One region of the Dryocola mayonis genome, then DNA from elsewhere that is predicted to be linked to it. Evidence: predicted binding sites of a transcription regulator. Region 1 holds the regulator's gene; the other holds the start of a gene.
What was found. Region 1 encodes Fur, which represses iron uptake genes when iron is present. Its sites were predicted from a motif close to ATAATAATGAGAACNACTATCAA; they were not measured.
Positions count from the first base shown of each region.

Region 2: the regulator Fur is predicted to act here: its motif matches at 2,508-2,530, upstream of WLO32_RS11875 (TonB-dependent siderophore receptor).

Region 1 is NZ_CP150452.1:1,270,841-1,281,570, reverse strand. Features, by position in the region: gene phrB (deoxyribodipyrimidine photo-lyase) at 1-941, opposite strand, end outside; gene WLO32_RS06135 (YbgA family protein) at 955-1,911, opposite strand; gene WLO32_RS06130 (YbfA family protein) at 2,011-2,217, opposite strand; gene pgm (phosphoglucomutase (alpha-D-glucose-1,6-bisphosphate-dependent)) at 2,543-4,183, opposite strand; gene seqA (replication initiation negative regulator SeqA) at 4,206-4,760, opposite strand; gene ybfF (esterase) at 4,946-5,722, shown strand; gene ybfE (LexA regulated protein) at 5,858-6,139, shown strand; gene fldA (flavodoxin FldA) at 6,320-6,850, shown strand; gene fur (ferric iron uptake transcriptional regulator) at 7,146-7,598, shown strand; gene chiP (chitoporin ChiP) at 7,718-9,115, opposite strand; gene glnS (glutamine--tRNA ligase) at 9,576-10,730, opposite strand, start outside.
Region 2 is NZ_CP150452.1:2,454,362-2,465,091, forward strand. Features, by position in the region: gene WLO32_RS11865 (serine/threonine protein kinase) at 1-488, shown strand, start outside; gene treA (alpha,alpha-trehalase TreA) at 630-2,357, shown strand; gene WLO32_RS11875 (TonB-dependent siderophore receptor) at 2,626-4,803, shown strand; gene WLO32_RS11880 (FdhF/YdeP family oxidoreductase) at 5,184-7,490, shown strand; gene WLO32_RS11885 (hypothetical protein) at 7,515-7,658, shown strand; gene WLO32_RS11890 (GlsB/YeaQ/YmgE family stress response membrane protein) at 7,729-7,980, opposite strand; gene ycgR (flagellar brake protein YcgR) at 8,222-8,953, shown strand; gene emtA (membrane-bound lytic murein transglycosylase EmtA) at 8,968-9,576, opposite strand; gene ldcA (muramoyltetrapeptide carboxypeptidase) at 9,695-10,606, shown strand; partial or broken gene WLO32_RS11910 (potassium/proton antiporter) at 10,689-10,730, shown strand, end outside.

The DNA of each region.
Region 1 (10,730 bases):
AGCAGCTTTTCATCCTGCTGCCAGCGCACGCTGTCGGTCCAGGGAATAAAGGGCTGATAGCGGCACAGCTTTGGATAAGCCACCAGCAGATGACGATAGAATTCACGCCAGACCAGTTCGTTTAGCCATGTCGAACCCGCCCCGCCTTCCAGAGCCCGGGGATGCTCTTTGAGCAAACGATGTAAGCACTGGCGGGGGGAAATCACCCCGAGCGCCAAATATGGCGACAGGCGGCTGGTGCCATCAACCGCCGGAAAATCTCGTCGCTCAGGGTAGTCAGCCGCAGGCGTCAGGCAGAACTCCCGCAGCTTTGCGATGGCCGCGCGCTCGCCGAACGGGAACAAGGCGGTATCGACTTCATCGCGTGGATAATCAAAAGGCGCGGCTTGAGTCATTACAAGCGGCTCGCCACGAGCTCCCGGAGCCGAAACACATTCCGGCAGCCCCTCCTGCAGCCGTTTGATAAATGCCTTGCTGAACGGCGTGAAGACCTTGTACATCTCGTGATTGCCGGTAGTCACGCTGCCCGGCGGCAAAAGCACGCTGTCATCGAAGCCCTGACATATCACGTCGCGCCCCAGGTTTTTTTCCACCGCCGCGTCGCGCTCGCGCTCATTGAGTTCGTACTGATAGTTATAAAACAGCGCATCGACGTTTCGGCTGGCGCAGAACGCTTTCAGGCACTCGATGGAGGCCGCGAAATCCTTCGCCTGCTTGATGCAAAGCTCGATTCCTCTTTCGGCCAGAGAAGTTTGCAGCAGGCGCAGGTGCTGCCAGAGAAATTCAGCCTGTCGGGGCGCCATATTGTGCTGTCGCCACTGTTCGGGCGTGGCGATAAAAATTCCCGTGACTTTAGCCCTGGGATCGCGGCAGGCCGCCGCGAGCGCCAGGTTATCGCAAACGCGTAAATCGTTGCGAAACCAGACCAGATGAGTGGTCATACAACTCCCTGAATTAATTGCCGTAGCGCAAACGCAAAGCTTCCGGATAGGGTTCAAAATAGCGCTGCTGCGCCAGATACTGGTCAGGATATTCCGCCATGTAATGTTTCAACAGGGTGAGAGGCGCCAGCAGCGGCTGGGTGCCCTGCCGATAGCGGTCAATCAACCCCGACAGCTCCTGGCGCTGTCGGGCGCTCAGCTGGCGGCGGAAATAGCCCTGAACGTGCATCAGCACATTCGTATGATTGCGGCGCGTGGCCTGATGTTCAAGCAGGGTCATTAAGCGCCGCCGGTATTCGACAAAGAACTCATCCAGCGAGCTCCAGCTCTCAATACCCGCAACAAAGCGGCCCAGCTCGCGATACTGCGGCTGGGAATGGGCCAGCAAAAGCAGCTTATAGCGGCTGTGAAAACCGATAAGCCCGCCTCTGGTCAGCCCTGTTTTGCGCAGGTTATTGAGTTCAAACAGCGTGTAAATCCGCTCGACGAAATTCTCGCGAATGGCGGGGTCCTGTAAACGTCCGTCTTCTTCCACGGGCAGCCAGGGCATCTGGCGCTTTAGCTCAGCGGTGAAAATCCCGGTTCCGCTTTTACGGTTATTGTTTCCTTCGGGCTCATACACCCGCACTCTTTCCAGGCCGCAGCTCGGCGATTTGGCGCAAACGATATAGCCGCAAAGATGCTCCAGCCCGGCGATTCGCCTGGCCGAAAACTGCCGCATCGCCTGGGTTAAATCCCCTTCGGCGTGGTTGCTGAAACGTAGCGCAGTTTCGCCGTCATCCGTTTTAACTAAACGCAACGCCGGGCGCGGCGCAGGCAAGCCAATCGCCATTTCCGGACAGACCGGCTCGAAACGCACCCAGGGCGCCAGCTCGTTAACCGCAAATGCAAGCCGCTTGTGGCCGCCGTCAAAACGGACGTTCTCGCCGAGTAAACAGGCGCTGATACCGATTGGAATATTGTCGCTCATGGGCTTGTTCCTTTATGTTGAATACTAAGTGTAGCAAGCCGCCATAACAAAAAAGGCTACCCCTTCGGGTAGCCTTTTAGCTTTCATTCAGTTCGGGCTTCAGTAGAAATCGCCGGAGGCGGCTTCCGCCTGGGCCATCCAGACCGGCTGCTCGCTGGTCTTCGACCAGACCCGGTGCAGATAGCTGTAAAAACGTGCGCGGTCTTTCCAGAACAGCATCACCGGCAGCGCCAGTACGCCGACGATTACCGCGAGGGTGCGACGCAGGATAACCTGATGCGCAGGATATTCTTTGTATAAAGACATAGGCTTCTCCCTTATTTTTGTGACCGGCAACAAATGCCGGGAATTCAGAACTTGTCATCTGGCTAAAATAGTATCGCATTGGCTGAAAGTTTACTACTCATCCGACCACTAAAATGCCCCGGTTGCGGGGAAATTTACAATTCACCGCGTAAGTAAGTTACAAAACAGTTAAATAAATACTAATCATTAGTTAATTGATGGGTTTTTATTTTTATGCCGGCCCCTCTGTGCGGCTGGAAAAAAGAAGGTCTGCCGTTTTATGCTGTAAGCGGACGACAGGCGTAAAAAAGGCGCCTTGCGGCGCCTTTTTTTGATTTCTTTTTTACTATGCGTTCTTCAGCACTTCGCTGACGATCTCTACCGCTTCTTTCTCAATTTGCTGGCGGTGTTCGGCGCCCAGGAAACTTTCACAATAGATTTTGTACGCATCTTCCGTACCGGACGGGCGAGCCGCGAACCAGCCGTTTTCGGTCATCACCTTCAGGCCGCCGATAGAAGCGCCGTTGCCCGGCGCCGCCGTTAAGCGCGCGGTGATTGGGTCGCCCGCCAGGGTATCCGCGCTGACCATTTCCGGGGACAGCTTCGAAAGCGCCGCTTTTTGCGCAGAGGTTGCCGGGGCCTGCAGACGGTTATAGCTAGGCGCGCCGAAGCGTGCTGCCAGCTCGTCATAGTGCTGCTGCGGGTTCTTACCGGTAACTGCGGTAATTTCCGCCGCCAGCAGGCACATGATGATACCGTCTTTGTCGGTTGACCACGGCGTGCCGTCGAAGCGCAGGAAGGAGGCGCCGGCGCTCTCTTCGCCGCCGAAGCCGAAGCTGCCGTCAAACAGGCCGTCGACGAACCATTTAAAGCCAACCGGCACTTCCACCAGCTTACGGCCCAGGTCGTTGACCACGCGGTCAATCATTGCGGACGAGACCAGCGTTTTACCTACCGCCACATCTTTGCCCCACTGCGGACGATGCTGGAACAGATAATTAATGGCGACGGCCAGATAGTGGTTAGGGTTCATCAGGCCGGCCGGGGTAACGATGCCGTGACGGTCGTAGTCCGGGTCGTTGGCAAAGGCCAGATCGAATTTGTCGCGCAGCGCCAGCAGCCCCGCCATTGCGCACTCGGAGGAGCAGTCCATGCGGATTGCGCCGTCTTTATCGAGGTGCATAAAGCGGAAAGTCTGATCGACATGGTCGTTGACGATGGTCAGATCCAGATTGTAGTGCTTCGCGATACGCTGCCAGTATTCGATGCCGGAGCCGCCGAGCGGATCAACGCCCAGCTTCAGGCCCGCTTTCTGAATGGCGGCCATATCGATGATATCCACCAGCCCTTCGATAAACGGCTGCACCAGGTCCTGCTCTTTCACGCGGCCGCAGGCCCAGGCCTCGTCAAGAGACAGACGCTTCACCTCTTTCAGACCGCCGGCCAGCAGCGCGTTTGCGCGCTCTTCGATAACCTTAGTGACGTTAGTATCAGCCGGGCCACCGTTAGGCGGATTGTATTTGATTCCGCCGTCTTCAGGCGGGTTATGGGAAGGCGTGATAACAATGCCGTCCGCCTGCACGCCGCCCTTTTTGTTGTGCACCAGAATCGCGTTAGAAACCGCAGGCGTTGGCGTGTAGCCATTCGCCTGCTGGACAATGACATCCACACCGTTGGCCGCCAGGACTTCCAGCACGGAGATAAACGCAGGCTCAGACAGGGCGTGAGTGTCTTTACCGACATAGCACGGGCCGGTGATGCCGTTTTTAGCACGATCTTCAGCAATCGCCTGAGCAATCGCCAGAATATGTGGTTCGTTAAAGCTATGACGAGCCGCACTGCCGCGGTGGCCGGAGGTGCCGAACTTCACCGCGTGTTCGCTATTGCCCGCTTCTGGTTTCAGCACGTAGTACTGGGCCGTTAGCTGGGCTACGTTAATCAAATCGCTCTGTTGCGCAGGTTGACCTGCACGGTTGTGGTTAGCCATTGGCCCTTCCTTTTGACGCAGATTAAATAGTGCCGCAAACCTTCTCAATCAATTCCGCCGGGAACTGCATTGATTGCATGATGTGTTCAATCATGCTGCATTTGCGGCCCGTATTAGTATTGGTGATAACCCAGTATGGCGTACCCGGAACGTGTTTTGGCTTGGTCTGATTGCCATTAGCCAGCAGCGTTTGCTCGTTGCCGGCAAAGTAGACGCGGGTACGGCCGTGCAAAGACTCGGTGGCTTCGCCAAAGGTTTTTGCATCCAGCTGATAGAGCGTTGAAAGCACCATCATGAAACGATTAACGGCTTTCTTTTGCTCCGCATACTCATCAGAGAGTAGCAACTCACGCACGGCGCGCACGCGATCGCGCGCCCGATTCACGGGTTTCTCTTCGGAAGCAGGTGTTGCCGCAGAGGGTGCGGAGTTCGCCGTCGGGGAAGTGGTCGCTGCGGGAGTCTGACCGGCGGTAAATTTCAACATACGCCGTAAAATATCGGACGCGCTCTCGCCAATGTGTTGCGTGTGGCTGGCAATATAGCGATACAGCTCGTCATCAACTTCAATCGTTTTCATCTTCATCCAGTGCGATATCTTATTCTGAATACAAGTCGTTGGGATTATAGGAGCAAATCCCAACAGCGGGTAGCGCCAAACAGGTGCCGCCTGATAAAGCCAGATTAAACTGAATGTTTGCGGCACTGCGGCAGGAATAGCTTCATGATACCCTAACCCTACGAATCAAAAAAAAGAACTTTGCCATGAAATTAAACGCTCGCCTGCAAACTGCGCAACAATCGACTAGCAATTCCCCTATCGTTCTCATTCACGGCCTGTTTGGCAGCCTTGACAACCTCGGCGTGCTCGCCCGGGATCTGGGGCAGGATCATACGCTGCTGCAAATCGATCTGCGTAACCACGGCCAGTCTCCCCGCAGCGATGAGATGAATTATCCTGCGATGGCGCGCGACGTGCTGGAAACCCTGGACGAATACGGTTTTGAGCAGGCGATAATTATCGGCCATTCCATGGGCGGTAAAGTGGCTATGGCTTTAACCGCTATCGCCCCTGAGCGCATTGATAAGCTGGTGCTGATTGATATCGCGCCGGTTGACTACCAGGTGCGGCGCCACGATGAAATTTTTGCCGCTATTAACGCCGTGAGCCGCGCCGGTGCGAAAAGCCGCCAGCAGGCCGCCGCGTTAATGCGCGAGCATATAAAGGAAGAAGGCGTGATTCAGTTTCTGCTGAAATCCTTTGCCGAAGGCGAATGGAAGTTCAACGTGCCGGCGCTGTGGCAGCAGTATGAGCATATCGTCGGCTGGCAGCCTGTTCCCGCCTGGGACGGTCCCGCCTTATTTATCCGCGGCGGCGCTTCGCCTTATGTAGATGAAACGCACCGGGACGCGCTGCTGGCCCAGTTCCCGCAGGCGCGGGCGCACGTTGTTGCCGGCGCAGGACACTGGGTTCACGCCGAGAAACCGGAAGCGGTTTTACGCGCCGTTCACCGTTTTATCGATGATTGCGCCAAAAACTGATTAAAAACAGACCGACCGGCCGCAAGATGCGGCTAACGCGTTGGCGCGCCGGACTCCCTGATGTATGATGGCGCGCTTAAATGCGCCGGAGCATTCTGCTCGCAGCATCCCGAATTTCCTGTCAGTACTCTAATCATGGCAAAAGAACAAACGGACCGTACTACAATAGATCTGTTCGCGGACGAGCGTCGCCCGGGGCGGCCAAAAACCAATCCGCTAACGCGAGATGAGCAGCTGCGCATCAACAAACGTAACCAGCTCAAACGCGATAAAGTACGCGGCCTGAAGCGCGTTGAGCTGAAACTCAACAACGAAGCGGTGGATGCCCTTAACCAACTTGCTGAAGCCAGAAACATCAGCCGCAGCGAGCTGATTGAAGAGATGTTATTAGCCCAGCTAAAGCAGCATCTGAGCTAGCCGTTCGCTATTTCGCCCCGTCATCAAATAAAAAACGGCGCTTAAAGCGCCATCATGTTGCAGACTGTGCACAGCGCTGTGATAGCTGTTTCCGCACCCTGACCTGTTCTGCTATCATTGCCCCATCTGTGGGCAATTCTCCGCCACCATACCATTAAGTTTCAAGAGGTTATTTAACTCATGGCAATCGTAGGCATTTTTTTCGGCAGCGATACCGGTAATACCGAAAATATCGCAAAAATGATTCAAAAACAGCTCGGTAAAGATGTTGCTGAAGTGCGTGACATTGCAAAAAGCAGCAAGGAAGATCTCGAAGGGTTCGACATTCTGCTGCTGGGCATCCCTACCTGGTACTATGGCGAAGCGCAGTGCGACTGGGATGACTTCTTCCCGACTCTTGAAGAAGTGGATTTCAACGGCAAGCTGGTTGCGCTGTTCGGCTGTGGCGATCAGGAAGATTACGCGGAATATTTCTGCGACGCGCTGGGCACCATTCGCGACATCATTGAACCACGCGGCGCGGCAATCGTAGGCCACTGGCCGACGGCGGGCTACCACTTCGAAGCGTCGAAGGGTCTGGCTGACGACGACCACTTTGTAGGCCTGGCCATTGATGAAGACCGTCAGCCGGAGCTGACCGCCGAGCGCGTGGAGAAATGGACCAGGCAGGTTGCGGAAGAGCTCAACCTGGCCGATATCCTCAACGCCTGATGCGTAACGGCGCAGGCCAAGGTTTGCGCCGTATTGATAGGCATTACCAATGAAAATAATCGCTACATTTTTGTAACTTTTTTGTCTATCCCTGTACAATACCCCACAGGTCGCGTTTGCTGCACCGCCAGCAAAGGGTGACTCAGCCACGATTTTTTAGCTGTTATGCTTTAACTTACAGTTTCTATTTAGACGTGGCTGTACTATACCCTCAAAAGAAGGGTATATAATGAAACGCATTCACTTAACGCTCAACGAGTCCGAGCATAACGTTAAGCAACAGGACAATTTCCGCATGACTGACAACAACACCGCATTAAAGAAGGCCGGCCTGAAAGTCACGCTTCCGCGATTAAAAATCCTTGAAGTGTTGCAGGGACCGGTTAACCATCACGTCAGTGCGGAAGACTTATACAAACGTCTGATTGATATGGGTGAAGAGATTGGTCTGGCCACGGTTTACCGCGTGCTGAACCAGTTTGACGACGCGGGTATCGTTACCCGCCATAATTTCGAAGGCGGCAAGTCGGTTTTTGAACTGACTCAGCAGCATCATCACGACCACCTGATTTGCCTGGACTGCGGCAAAGTCATTGAATTCAGCGATGATTCAATCGAAGCCCGCCAGCGTGAAATCGCGACCCGCCACGGGATTCGGCTGACTAACCACAGTCTTTACCTGTATGGCCACTGCGCCGAAGGCGACTGCCGTACCGACGAAAACGCCCACGAAATCAGCGAGAAGTAATCCGCACTCTTGCTTTCCCTTCGGGAAAGCAGAGACAAAAAACCGGTGAGGAAACTCACCGGTTTTTTTATGGGCCAGAGAAACTTAACAAGCCGGGCGCTTTTGCGCCCGGCTGCCCATCAGAAGATAGTGAAAGGTGCGATAACGAGGAACTTCACGTCGCGCTCATCCTGGAAGATGTTGCCGTAGCCGCCGCCCCAGCTTGGGATATCGGAATGGTTGTCATACTGGGTAAAGTGCAGCTTAAACAGCGTGCCTTTCGCTCGGCCATCCTGAACGGTATATGACGCATCGAGGCTGTAAGAGGATTCCTTCAGACGGCGATCGGCGTCGTAGTAGCCATCGGTCGTTGGCGTGGAGCTGGGTTTTGCATCCCAGGCGTAAACGTAAGATGCGCCCACCGCCCAGCCGGCCAGATCCCAGTTGCTCAGGTCATACATCGCGCCCGCGAACAGCGCTTTTTCGCCGTTGGCGTTAAAGTCGGAGCGGTTATCCCACCATACATCAAGACGCCCGTTTGAGGAGGCATAGGTTGGGGTCATACGCTGCAGGAAGAACCCCTGCTGCCCTTCGGCCTTCACCATGGTTCCTTCCAGACGCAGGTCGACCTGACCAATTTTGTAACCGAGGGTTAGCGCCTGCAGCCAGGCTGTGCCGTCGTAAATATCGTTAATGCCGCCGTCTGAGACTTTGTCCCTGGTCCCGTAGAACTGGTAGCTGGTGGTCAGCGGGCTGCCAGCGATATCAAATTTGTAGCTTGCTTTGGTAAAGTACTGGTCAATGTACCCTTCTGCCTGACCGAAGGCCGCCTCAAGCACCAGATCGTTTTTGAAGTCATACTTTGCGCCGATTGAATGCAGGTAGTCGACTTTGGTGTGCCTGTCGTTCTGATAGAACTTGTCCATCTCCAGATGCCATGGCGCTTTATATTCGTTCGTCCACATATAGGAGAAGCTCAGCGCGCCCGCATCGCCGTAATCGAAACTGGCGCCGGCTTCAGCGCCCTGATAGGTGCCCGGCATAAAGCTCCAGTGCGGAGCCAGCAAAGTCTGGCCGGTTGGCTGAATGTAGCCCGCCCGCGCCCAAACCGGCCCGTATTTAAATTTCGCCGCCGCCTTATAAAGGCTGATTCCGCTCTTGTCGCCGGAATAGTCTTCGTCATAGGCTTTATTTTTTGATGAGAATGCGATTTCGTTCGGGTGCCCGCTGTCGCCATTTTCCGCCATTTCAATCGCGGTAAAGGCCGCAATATCCAGACCAAACATATCGGCCACATAGCCGGACTGGAAATCCAGGTTGGCGTTCCAGGTCGAATGGGAAAGGTTGGTTTCGTATTTACTGGTATTAACGTCTTTACGGTCACGCTCACGCTGCCAGTAATAAATACCGCCGGTGAGGGTTGAATCATCGATAAATCCCGCGGCCGCCGCCTGCGGAACGGTAACCATACCTGAAAGCGCCGTGACGCCTGCAATTGCAAGCGCCAGCGCGCTACGTTTGCCCTTAAACGTACGCATATTGAAATCCTCTTTGACGTATAAATAATCACCCGGCGTAAAAACGCCTGACGGCGAAAAATAAAAAATGCCTGACGGCTAAAAGCGGTTAAGAATATTTCCCCCGCATGACTGCTAAGCAACAGACTATTTTTCGCGACGCGAATTATCAACGACTTTGTAAGAGTTAATTTCCATATTATGACGAAGAGCACATAATCTATGTGCATTTGTAACAAGTTGCTTTATCAGCGTTTTATAGCGCAAAATTAAATTTAATTACTATATTCGCAAAAATGAAAGCGCTCCCATAAACGCTAATGATAATTTTTCCAGATTAAGGTCAAGGGCAGACAATTATTAAATAAGGCGTCGATGCCAATTAATTCGCACCGCGAATGTTAATAACTATTTAAATCGCTGATCGTTAAGCGAAAAAAAACGCCGCATAAAGCGGCGTTGAATACAGGGGCTCAAGCGATTAATCGCCTATTTTTGCCCAGGTGTCACGCAGGCCAACGGTGCGGTTAAAGACCAGTTTGGTAGCGGTTGCATAACGGCTGTCGAGGCAGAAATACCCTTCGCGCTCAAACTGATACGCTTTACCCGCCTGGGCGTTTTGCAGGCCTGGCTCAACGAAACCTTGTTTGATAACCAGCGACTGCGGATTGATGGTCGCAAGGAAATCTTCCGCGCTGCCCGGGTTTGCTACGCTAAACAGGCGATCGTAGAGACGAATCTCCACCGGCAGCGCGTGGGATGCGCTTACCCAGTGAATAACGCCTTTCACTTTACGGCCGTCCGCCGGGTCTTTGCTCAGGGTTTCGGCGTCGTAGGTGCAATACAGGGTGGTGATATTGCCTTGTTCATCTTTCTCTACGCGTTCAGCTTTGATCACATACGCGTTGCGCAGGCGTACTTCTTTGCCCAGCACCAGACGCTTGTACTGCTTGTTAGCTTCTTCGCGGAAGTCTGCGCGGTCGATGTAGATCTCACCGCTGAAAGGCACCTGGCGGCTGCCCATTTCAGGCTTGTTCGGATGATTTGGCATGGTGACCATTTCTTCCGCGCCCTGCGGGTAGTTTTCAATGATGACTTTTACCGGATCCAATACCGCCATCGCGCGCGGAGCGTTCTCGTTCAGATCGTCACGAATGCACGATTCCAGCGCCGCCATCTCGACGGTGTTGTCCTGCTTGGTGACGCCGATGCGTTTGCAGAACTCACGGATGGAAGCGGCGGTATAACCACGACGACGCAGGCCGGAGATGGTCGGCATGCGCGGGTCGTCCCAGCCTTCGACAATCTTCTCGGTCACCAGCAGGTTCAGCTTACGCTTGGACATGATGGCGTATTCAAGGTTCAGGCGAGAGAACTCGTACTGGCGCGGATGAGCCGCAATGGTGATGTTGTCTAACACCCAGTCGTACAGACGACGGTTGTCCTGGAACTCCAGCGTACACAGCGAATGGGTGATACCTTCCAGCGCATCGGAAATGCAGTGGGTGAAGTCATACATCGGGTAAATGCACCACTTGCTGCCCGTCTGATGGTGCTCGGCGAACTTAATGCGGTAGATCACCGGATCGCGCATCACGATGAAAGGCGAGGCCATATCAATTTTCGCGCGCAGGCA
Region 2 (10,730 bases), 1.2 Mb from region 1:
ACATCGGTGAGCTTTCCGGCGCTAAAAAGCCCGGCACAATGCTGGTCGCGGTCGAGGAAGAAGAAACCGGCGCCGGCGTATTGCCGCTGTGGAAACGTTATAAATCCCCGCTGCAGATTGCCGCAGGCGTTCTGGTGGGGATTATCGTCGGCGCAGTCATATTTGGCAGAGCGCCGCAGACGCCTGCCGGTGAGCCGGCACCGGCCAGCGAAACTTTGGCTGCGAAGGGCAAAGCCGATTCTGCGGCCGCGCCGGCCGCCGCGCCCGCCAGCAGCCCGACGGCCCGCGTTTATATTCGCATTGAAGATGGCGAACAGATGGAGGTTAACGGTAAGCCGCAAAAAAATATCCCCATCACTAATGGCTACGGCGTTCTGCAGCTCCCCGCGGGGAAATATACGGTTACGCTGCTTAACCAGGGCCGCTCACGCAGCGTAACGCTATCCGTGGATAAACCCGGCACCTGGCTTTTAAATCCACAAGAGTAAAACTTAAGTGGCGGAGGTAATTTATCTGCTTTCGTCACTTTTGCTACATCCTGCACACAGGCTCGTTCAAATTCGTCTAAGGTTTTCATATGGTTGATCGCGGTAAACTTTTGGCTGCGATCCTGCAAAGGAGAACATTAGATGATAAATCCTGTTTTGCGCCGTCCGCGAGCGCTGCTGCTTGTTGTCCAGATGGCGCTTGGATGCGCCTTCGTTACTTTCACCCTTCCCGCCGCTGCCGATGACACTTCACAAATCCGTACCCAGCCGCAGCCGCCGGACGCCCTGCTCGGGCCGCTATTCACCGATGTGCAGTCCGCGAAGCTTTTCCCGGATCAGAAAACCTTTGCCGATGCGGTGCCGAAAAGCGACCCGCTGACGATCCTGGCTGATTACCGGATGCAGCGCAGCCAGTCCAGCTTTGACCTGAAGCATTTTGTCGAGGTGAACTTCGTCCTGCCGAAAGACGGTGAAAAATACGTTCCCCCCGCGGGGCAATCGCTGCGCGAACATATTGACGGCCTGTGGCCCGTTCTGACGCGCACGACGGACAGCGCCGGCAAATGGGATTCCCTGCTGCCGCTGCCCAAACCTTACGTGGTGCCGGGCGGCCGCTTCCGCGAAGTCTATTACTGGGACAGCTACTTCACCATGATGGGCCTTGCCGAAAGCGGACACTGGGACAAAGTGCAGGACATGACCGATAACTTTGCCAGCGAGATTGACACCTGGGGCCATATTCCCAACGGCAACCGCAGCTATTATCTGAGCCGCTCGCAGCCGCCGTTCTTCTCGTTTATGGTCGAACTGCTCGCCGGCCATAACGGCGACGAGGTTTATACCAGATACCTGCCGCAGCTTAAAAAAGAGTACGCCTACTGGATGGAAGGCAGCGATAGCCTGGCGCAGGGCGAGGCGAACAAGCGCGTGGTGAAGCTTAAGGATGGTTCGGTTCTGAACCGCTACTGGGACGATCGCGACACGCCGCGTACCGAATCCTGGCTTGACGACGTGACCACGGCAAAAAACAACCCGGACCGCCCGGCCACGGAGATTTACCGTGACCTGCGCGCGGGCGCCGCATCGGGCTGGGACTTCAGCTCGCGCTGGATGGACGATCCAAACCAGCTGGGCTCCATTCGCACCACCTCTATCGTGCCGGTGGATTTGAACGCGCTGATGTACCAGCTTGAAAAAACCCTGGCGCATGCCAGCACCGCGGCGAAAGACGACGCGGCGGCGAAAGAGTATCAGCAGCTGGCGGACGCGCGCCAGAAGGCCATTGAAGCGAATATGTGGAACGCCAAAGAAGGCTGGTATGCGGATTACGATTTGAAACGTAACGCCGTAAGAAACCAGTTAACCGCGGCGGCGTTGTTCCCGCTGTATGTAAACCTGGCGTCAAAGGATCGCGCTGACAAGATGGCCGGCGTTACCCGCGCGCAGCTGCTGAAGGCCGGCGGGCTTGCGACCACCAATGTGAAAACGGGCCAGCAGTGGGATGCCCCGAACGGCTGGGCCCCGCTACAGTGGGTAGCCACCGAAGGTTTGCAGAACTACGGCCATAAAGACCTCGCGATGGAGGTCACCTGGCGTTTCCTGACCAACGTTCAGCACACGTATAACCGCGAGAAAAAACTGGTGGAAAAATATGATGTGACGAGCACCGGTACGGGCGGCGGCGGCGGAGAATATCCGTTGCAGGACGGCTTTGGCTGGACCAACGGCGTAACGTTAAAAATGCTCGATATGCTCTGCGGCAGTGAAAAACCGTGCGATTCAACGCCGGACAAGCTTCCTTCCGCAACGCCCGGCCCTGCGACCTCCACAACGCCTGAGCAAGCGCCGCAGCCTTCCGTGGCGCAATGACAATGATTAAGGCGGGTTAGCAACCTTATTCAATCCGGCGGGTAGCGCCATGCTTACCCGCCTTCTTCACCCTTCCCGGTCGCAAAAAACATCCTTTTTATCATGGTTTTTTAATCTTCTCCCCGCCAGATTCCGCACTTGAAACCGCTAACAATAACGATAATAATTCGCATTCCATATGCAGTGGCAGCCCCAGACGCCTGGCGGCCTTGATGGCTTACGGCGTCCTTATGTGATTCCAACTCTACCTTCACGGGAAAATAAGAAAATGAAACTGGCATTCACCGTAAAGCGCTCCGCTTTACTCTGCGCGCTTGCGCTTGCCGCTCCGGCATACGTTATGGCCGAAGACACGGTCGTCGTCACCGCCAAACCGGCGGAAACCGCCACCAGCCAGACCCAGGGTTACACCGCTCCCGTCAGCCGCGGGGCGACCAAAACCGATAAGCCTCTTATTACCACCGCTCAGTCCGTTTCGGTAGTCACTCGCCAACAGATTGAAGATCAGGGCGCCTTGTCCGTCAACAATGCGCTTAACTATACGCCAGGGGCCTTTACCGGCTTCGCTGGCGGCGCAACGCGTTATGACACCGTCGCCCTGCGTGGCTTCCACGGCGGCGACGTGGACAACACCTTCCTGGACGGCCTGCGTCTGATGAGCGACGGCGGCAGCTACAACGTGGTGCAGATCGATCCCTGGTTCCTCGAGCGTATCGACGTTATCAAAGGCCCCTCCTCCGCGCTTTACGGGCAAACGGTTCCCGGCGGCCTGGTAATGGAAACCTCCAAACGCCCACAGTTTGTCGAAGAAGGCCACGTGCGCGCCCAGTACGGTAATAACAATACCAACGGCACGGCATTCGACTACACCAATGCGATAAACGACGACTGGGCCTGGCGTCTTACCGGTATGACGAAAAATACCGACACCCAGTATGAGCACACTCGTGAAGAGCGTTACGCGATTTCGCCTTCCGTCCTCTGGCAGCCGGACGAAAATACATCCCTGCTGCTGCGCGCGTATCTGGAAAAAGATCCGTCCGGCGGCTTCCACGGCTCCGTTCCCGCCGACGGCAGTATTTATTCCAGCACCGGGCGTAAAATCAGCACCGGTTATTCTGACGTAGAGCCCGGTAACGATGAATTCAAACGCCATCAGCAGATTTACAGCTATGAGTTTGCCCACAGCTTTAACGACGTCTGGGCGTTCCGCTCCAACGCGAGCTATACCCACTCGAACGTAGACCTGAAGCAGGCTTACCAGATCGGCTGGGCGGATACGGCGCACGACGAGCTGATGCGCTATTACAGCGGCGAAACCTCCTCCCTTGACGCCTGGGCAATCGATAACCAGCTGGAAGCTGATTTCGCCACCGGCGAGCTGGAGCATAAGGTCGTGCTGGGAGGCGAATTCCATAAATACAGCAACAATCTTTCCGACGACTCCGCTTATACGACAAACCTGAATCCGTGGACCGGCGAGTCCGGCGGCGCGGGCGGTTTTTATTACTACGATCCGCGGGATCCCACCTACTCCACTATCAATCAGGGTCTGCTGACTAAGTCCGGCAAGCGCCAGTATGAGCAAAGCGGCGCCTATCTGCAGGACGATATGCAATGGAATCAGTGGCACATGACGCTGTCCGGCCGCTACGACCATATCGTCACCAAAAGCCATATCGTTGCGCCAGCTATCGCAAGCGACGTTACCGATAACCGCACCGACGACCATTTCAGCGGCCGCGCTTCGCTGCTTTACGCGTTCCAGAACGGTGTTTCTCCTTACGTCAGCTACAGCCAGGCAATCACCCCGCAGGTACTGCCGGGCGCCGACGGCAAGCTGCTGAAGCCCACGACCGCCGAGCAGTACGAAGCGGGCCTGAAGTACCAGCCCGTGGGCACGGCGGATATGTACACCGTTGCGCTATACGATCTGACCCAGAAAGATGTGGGCAACCGCGTTGTGCAGGGCAGCTACTACGAGCCTGCGGGTAAAGTGCACTCGCAGGGTGTCGAGCTGGAGGCCCGCTCGCAGTGGAACGATCGCTTCTCGACTATCGCGGGCTATACCTGGAACAAGGTCCGCTTTAAAGACGCCATCGACGGCAACGACGGAAACACGCCGTACGTAACGCCGGATCAAATGGCGAGCCTGTGGGGCAGGTTCAAAGCCGATTTCGGCATCAGCCTGGGCGCCGGGATACGCTACATCGGCAAACAGTGGGCGGATAACGAAAATACCCTGCGCGTGCCTTCCGTAACGCTGCTCGACGCGATGGTGCGCGCCGATATGGGCGCGTGGACGCCGGCGCTGAAAGGCGCCTACGTGCAGCTGAACGCCACCAATCTGACCGGGCGTGATTACGTCGCGGGCTGCTACGGCACCGGCTATTGCTACTGGGGCGCCGAGCGTTCGGTCATCGCCACCGTGGGCTACGATTTCTAATCGATTTCTAATCGATTTCTTCCACAGCCCTGCTCTTCGAGCCGGTCGGGTAAAACTGACCGGCTTTTTTTATCGCTACCTCAGACCGCGCATAAATAAATTAAGGAGTAAAGAAAGCGGCGAATACCCACTCCTGGAAGCTAACTCTTTGGGGGCAAAGTTTTGGCGAAAAGTAATTCATGGTGAATATATCCGCGCCAATATTTAACAATATTGCCCTTTTTTAACGCAGCAGGCCGGCCTCCTGATTCTTACAGGGGGTATTCAGCCTGACCATTGTTACCCCCTGAGCATCCCGGCTGCGCGTCTCTTTTTTGCTAAGGTGCCCGCCTGAATTATCGGAGAACCGATCTTTTACTCGTCATTCGGGCAGTGAATTAATGAAACAGAATGCTGAAGGTATCCGCGATTACCACGGCGCGGCAGGCGGCTGGGGCGCGGTTAAAGCCGTTGCACAGGCGGTACGTGGGCAAAAAACCCTGCGCCGCGGGGTAATTGCAATTTTCAGGATGAACCAGGTCAAAGGGTTTGATTGTCCAGGCTGCGCCTGGCCTGACCCCGAGCACCGCTCGCCAATGGAACTGTGCGAAAACGGCGTAAAGGCCGTGTCATGGGAAGCCACAACGAAAAAAGTGACGCCAGAATTTCTCGCCGCGCATCCGGTAAGCGAACTGTGGAACTGGAGTGATTTCAGGCTTGAAGACGAAGGGCGTTTAACCCATCCCGTTAAATACGATGCGCAAAGCGATACCTATCAGCCCATCAGCTGGGAACAGGCGCTGCAGGAAATCGGTGAGCGCCTGCGTGATTATAACGATCCCGACAGCGTAGAGTTCTATACCTCCGGGCGCGCCTCCAACGAAGCGGCATTCCTGTATCAGCTGTTCGCCCGCGAGTACGGCACCAATAACTTTCCCGACTGTTCAAACATGTGCCACGGCCCGACCAGCATCGGCCTGCCGCAGTCCATCGGCATCGGTAAAGGTACCGTGGCCTTAGAAGACTTTGAGCACTGCGATCTGGTTATCTGCGTCGGCCATAATCCGGCCACCAACCATCCGCGCATGCTCTCCACGCTGCGGGAAGCCGCCCTGCGCGGCGCAAAGATCGTCACCATCAATCCGCTGCGCGAGCGCGGGCTGGAAAAATTCAGCTTCCCGCAAAGCCCGGTTGACATGCTGACCAACGGCTCGACGCAGCTTAGCAGCGCTTTATATAACGTGCGCGTCGGCGGCGATGTGGCGCTGATAAAAGGCATTATGAAGCTGCTGCTGGAGCATCAGCTGGCGGCGGAAATCCACGGCAAGCCAGACGTTATTGATAAAGCTTTTATCGCCGAGCACACCACGGGCTTCCGGGAGCTGGCAGAAGATTTAGCGAAAACCACCTGGCAGAGCATTATTTCGTCCTCGGGCTTAAGCTTCCAGCAGATCGCCGAGCTGACGCACTGCTACGAAAGCGCCAGGGCCACCATTATCAGCTACGGTCTGGGCATCACCCAGCACGAAAACGGTTCGGAGAACATTCAGCAGCTGGCTAACCTGTTGCTGCTCAAAGGGAATATGGGGCGTAAAGGCGCGGGCATTTGTCCGCTGCGCGGCCACTCCAACGTGCAGGGCGATCGGTCCGTAGGGATTAACGAAGCGCCGAGCGAGGCCTTCCTGCAGGCGCTTGAAAGGCGCTTCGGTTTTCGCGCGCCGCGTAAACACGGGCACTCGGCGGTAGAGAGCGTCAGGGCGATTCGTGACGGCCGTTCTAAAGCCCTTATCTGCCTCGGCGGTAATATGGCCGTGGCGATGCCGGATCCGCTGGTGACCTACCCGGCAATGCGCGGGCTGGATTTAGCGGTGCATATGACCACCAAGCTTAATCGTTCACATCTGCTGACGGCCCGACACAGCTACATCCTGCCGGTGCTGGGGCGTACCGAACGCGATGTGCAGGCAAGCGGCATACAGAGCGTCACCGTCGAAGACTCCATGTCTATGGTGCACGCTTCCTGCGGCTCGCTAAAACCGGCGTCGCCTCACCTGCGCTCGGAGCCGGCCATCGTCGCCGGGCTGGCGATGGCCACGCTCCCGCACAGCAAAGTGAACTGGCAGGCAATGGTGGACGACTACCGTCTTATCCGCGATGCCATTGAGGACGTGGTGCCTGGTTTTACCGATTACAACCAGCGCATCGAACAGCCGGGCGGATTCAGAATGTGGAACGGCGCCTCGCGCAGGATCTGGCTTACCGACAGCGAAAAAGCGAACTTCCTCGTCTGCCAGCTAAAAGCAGGCGCTGAAAGTTGGCTGCCGGAAAACACGCTGATGCTGACCACCATGCGCAGCCACGATCAGTACAACACCACTATTTACGGCATGAACGATCGTTATCGCGGCATTACCGGGCGCCGGGACGTGATGTTTATCAGCGAAATGCAGGCCAAAAGCCTGGGCCTTAGCGCCGGGGATATCGTCAACCTGAAAGCCGTCGGCCGTGAAGGTATAAGGCATGACCGCATGCTTGCAGGGCTGACGGTGGTTATTCATGAAATGGCCGCGGGCGCGGTGGGGGCTTATTACCCGGAAGCCAATATTCTTATCGATTTGGAGCATCACGACAGACAAAGCGCTACGCCTGCGTATAAAAGCGCGCCGGTGATCGTAGAGGCGGTAACCCGCAGGCTGAAGGTGTCATAAAGGACATGACGGAGGGAGTTTAAAATGGCTGCTTTATTTACGCTGCTTACGGTGAGCTTTATTAACCTGCTGCTGGCGCTTGCCGGTCGACATCGTCGCCTGCATTTGTTTATCGCCGGCGGCTGCCTGATGGGGCTTGGGATAATCATCTATCCCGCGACGTGGTAGCCATGCACGGAAGCTAAATAAAAAGCCAGCCCTGAGGCTGGCTTTTTAAGATCAAAAATCGTGCGGAAAGTTAACGGCGAACCATACGGAAAATCGCCAGCACGACGATGGCGCCCACGACCGCCACCAGGAAGCTTGGCAGGTTAAAGCCCGTTACCGTGCCGCCAATATGGAAGAAGGTCGCTAACCATCCGCCCACCAGGGCGCCTACAACGCCCAGAATACAGGTCAGAATAAAACCGCCGCCGTCTCTGCCGGGCATGATGAGTTTGGCAATAACACCCGCAATTAAACCGAATACAATCCAGGCAATGATACCCATTTTTGAAAGTCCTCTTCATTATTGTGTGTAGTAACAAAGCCGGGCCGCTGCACCACGCAGGGTTCCGACTGTCGGTACGCTAAGTATAATCAAGCCATAGGAAAACGTGACTGGCATCACTAGTTTACTGGAAGATCGCTGGAAATATTGCGCTAACTTGCTGAGATTTATCTTAAGTTTCTTTTTCTGCTGCCGATAATCTGCCTTAACATCATCTCAGAACATCACAAGGGCCAGGGCCTTGAGTAACTATAACGAGCAGTTTCTGAAGCAAAGTCCTCTCGCCGTTTTAGGCGTGTTGCGCGACCTCCATAAGCACCAGGTGCCGGTACGCCTTAGCTGGAACACGGGACAATTTATCAGTAAGATTCTGGACGTTTCCCCGGCGCAGATGGTGATGGATTTTGGCAGCCAGAACCAGGAAAACCTGGCGGTGCAGAAAGCCGTCGATATTCAGTTCACGGCGGAAACCCAGGGGGCGAAAGTGGAGTTCACGCTGCCCGGGCTGCAGGCCGTGAATTACCTTAACCTGCCGGCCTTTAGCGCGCCGCTGCCGCAAACGTTGTGGTTCGTGCAGCGTCGGGAGTATTTCCGTATCAACGCCCCGCTCCATCCGTTTTATTTCTGCCACACTACCCTGCCTGACGGCGCTCCTTTCGATTTCAGACTGTGCGACTTATCCCTCGGCGGCATGGGCGCTTTGGTCAACGGGCCATTGCCCGACGGGCTTTGCGCCGGCATGCGCTTTGCGCAGGTGGAAATCGATCTTATGGAGTGGGGGAGATTTTACGTTGATATGCAGCTGGTGATGCTTTCAGAACGCCAGGTGGTGGACAGCAAGAATCAGACCATCGTCACGCCGCGCCTGAGCTTCCGCTTTCTGAACGTCAACCCGGCGGTTGAGCGGGAATTACAGCGGATTATTTTCTCGCTGGAGCGGTCGGCCCGGGAAAAGGCCAACCGCGTTAAATAGGATTTATTTGCCCGCTACATCGCTTCCATGGCCCGCGATACTTTATATAAGTAGCGTGGCGCCTGAGCGGCAGGATGGTTCTTCGCGACGTATTGCCAGAACTCGTCAGGACTCAGGTCGTTGATTTCGCTGATGGCTTTTTTGCGGTCCGCGGAAAACGTCCTGAGCAGCGCTCCCGCCCCATTCGCATAGGACACCAGCAGCGCGTACTGCATGGTTTGCGGGTCCTGAATGCCGGCGAGGATGCCGTGCTCCATAATGCTGAGGTAGGCCGTCCCGATAGAGATATTACGCGCCGGATCCTTCAGCTCGCTGGTGGACGGTTGCCCGCTCCATCCCAGATGGCGATAAACGTCGGCGCCTGCGGTTGAAGCTTTAATCTGCATCAGGCCGACAGCGTTAGATTTACTGACCAGCGCCGGATTGCCGCCGGACTCCACGGCGATGATCGCCGTAATCACCCGCGGGCTCACGCCCCACTCCTGACCCGCCTGTTCGGTTATCGGCATCCAGGTAAGCGCGCGCTGAACCGGTTTCGTCGCATCCCATTCCGGTTGTTTAGCGGTGTGACTGGAACACCCTGCCAGAAACAGAACCAAAACAATCAGCCATCTTATTTTCACGCCATCTATCCTTATTAAATACTTTGCTCGTTATTACGCCGTTTCAACGCCGCCGGGCGAGTGACAACCGCTCCGGATAACGGCATCATAACTAATTACCCCACGGCCAGGAAATGCCATGTCTCTGATTCGTTTGATTGCCCCTTCGGGCTATTGTGTTAACCAGGCGGCGGCGGCGCGCGGCATTAAGCGTCTGCAGGATGCCGGGCATCAGGTTGATAATCAGCAGGCGGTAGGCCGGCGCTTTCAACGCTTTGCCGGCACCGACGAAGAGCGCCTGGCCGATATCCACCAGCTCGCCTCGCTTTCTCCCGAGTGCGATATCGTTCTTGCCGTACGCGGCGGCTACGGGGCCACCCGCCTGCTCGATCAGATTGATTATTCCCGCCTCGGCCATGCGTTACGGAGCCGTACGCCCGTGATCTGCGGCCACAGCGATTTCACCGCCATCCAGCTTGCCCTGCTGGCGCAGTGCGGCGTCATCACCTTCAGCGGGCCGATGCTTGCGGGAAATTTCGGCGCAGAAGAGCTGGACGGCTACACCTGGCAGCATTTCTGGCGGGCGATTACCGAGCCCTGCTTTAGCGTAAGCTGGCAAAACACGGCTCCGGCCTGTTCGGCTGCCGGCACCCTCTGGGGCGGCAATCTCGCGATGCTGGTTTCGCTGACGGGCTCGCCGTGGCTGCCGGCAATCGACGGCGGAATTCTGGTGGTTGAGGATATCAACGAGCATCCTTTCCGCGTTGAACGCATGCTGCTACAGCTGCACAACGCGGGAATTCTGCGGCGTCAAAAAGCGCTGATTCTCGGCAGTTTCAACGGCACGACGCTCAGCGATTATGATGCGGGCTATGATTTTAACGAAATGTGCAAAATGCTGACGGAAAGGCTCGCCATTCCCGTGCTGCCGGGCCTGCCGTTCGGGCATGAGCCGCAAACGGTGACCCTGCCGCTCGGCGCTTTTGGCGAATTAAAGCACAACGGAGACGAAAGCGTGCTGACGATCGGCGGCCATCAGGTTATTAAATGAAAAAAGCCTGCTTTTCGGACGTTTAAGCAGCCACTTCCGTGTTAACATTTTGCAACGATCACAGCGGCTCTCACAAAGGAGAATGATAATTTTGGACGCGGGTGCGATAATTAGTCTGTTTATT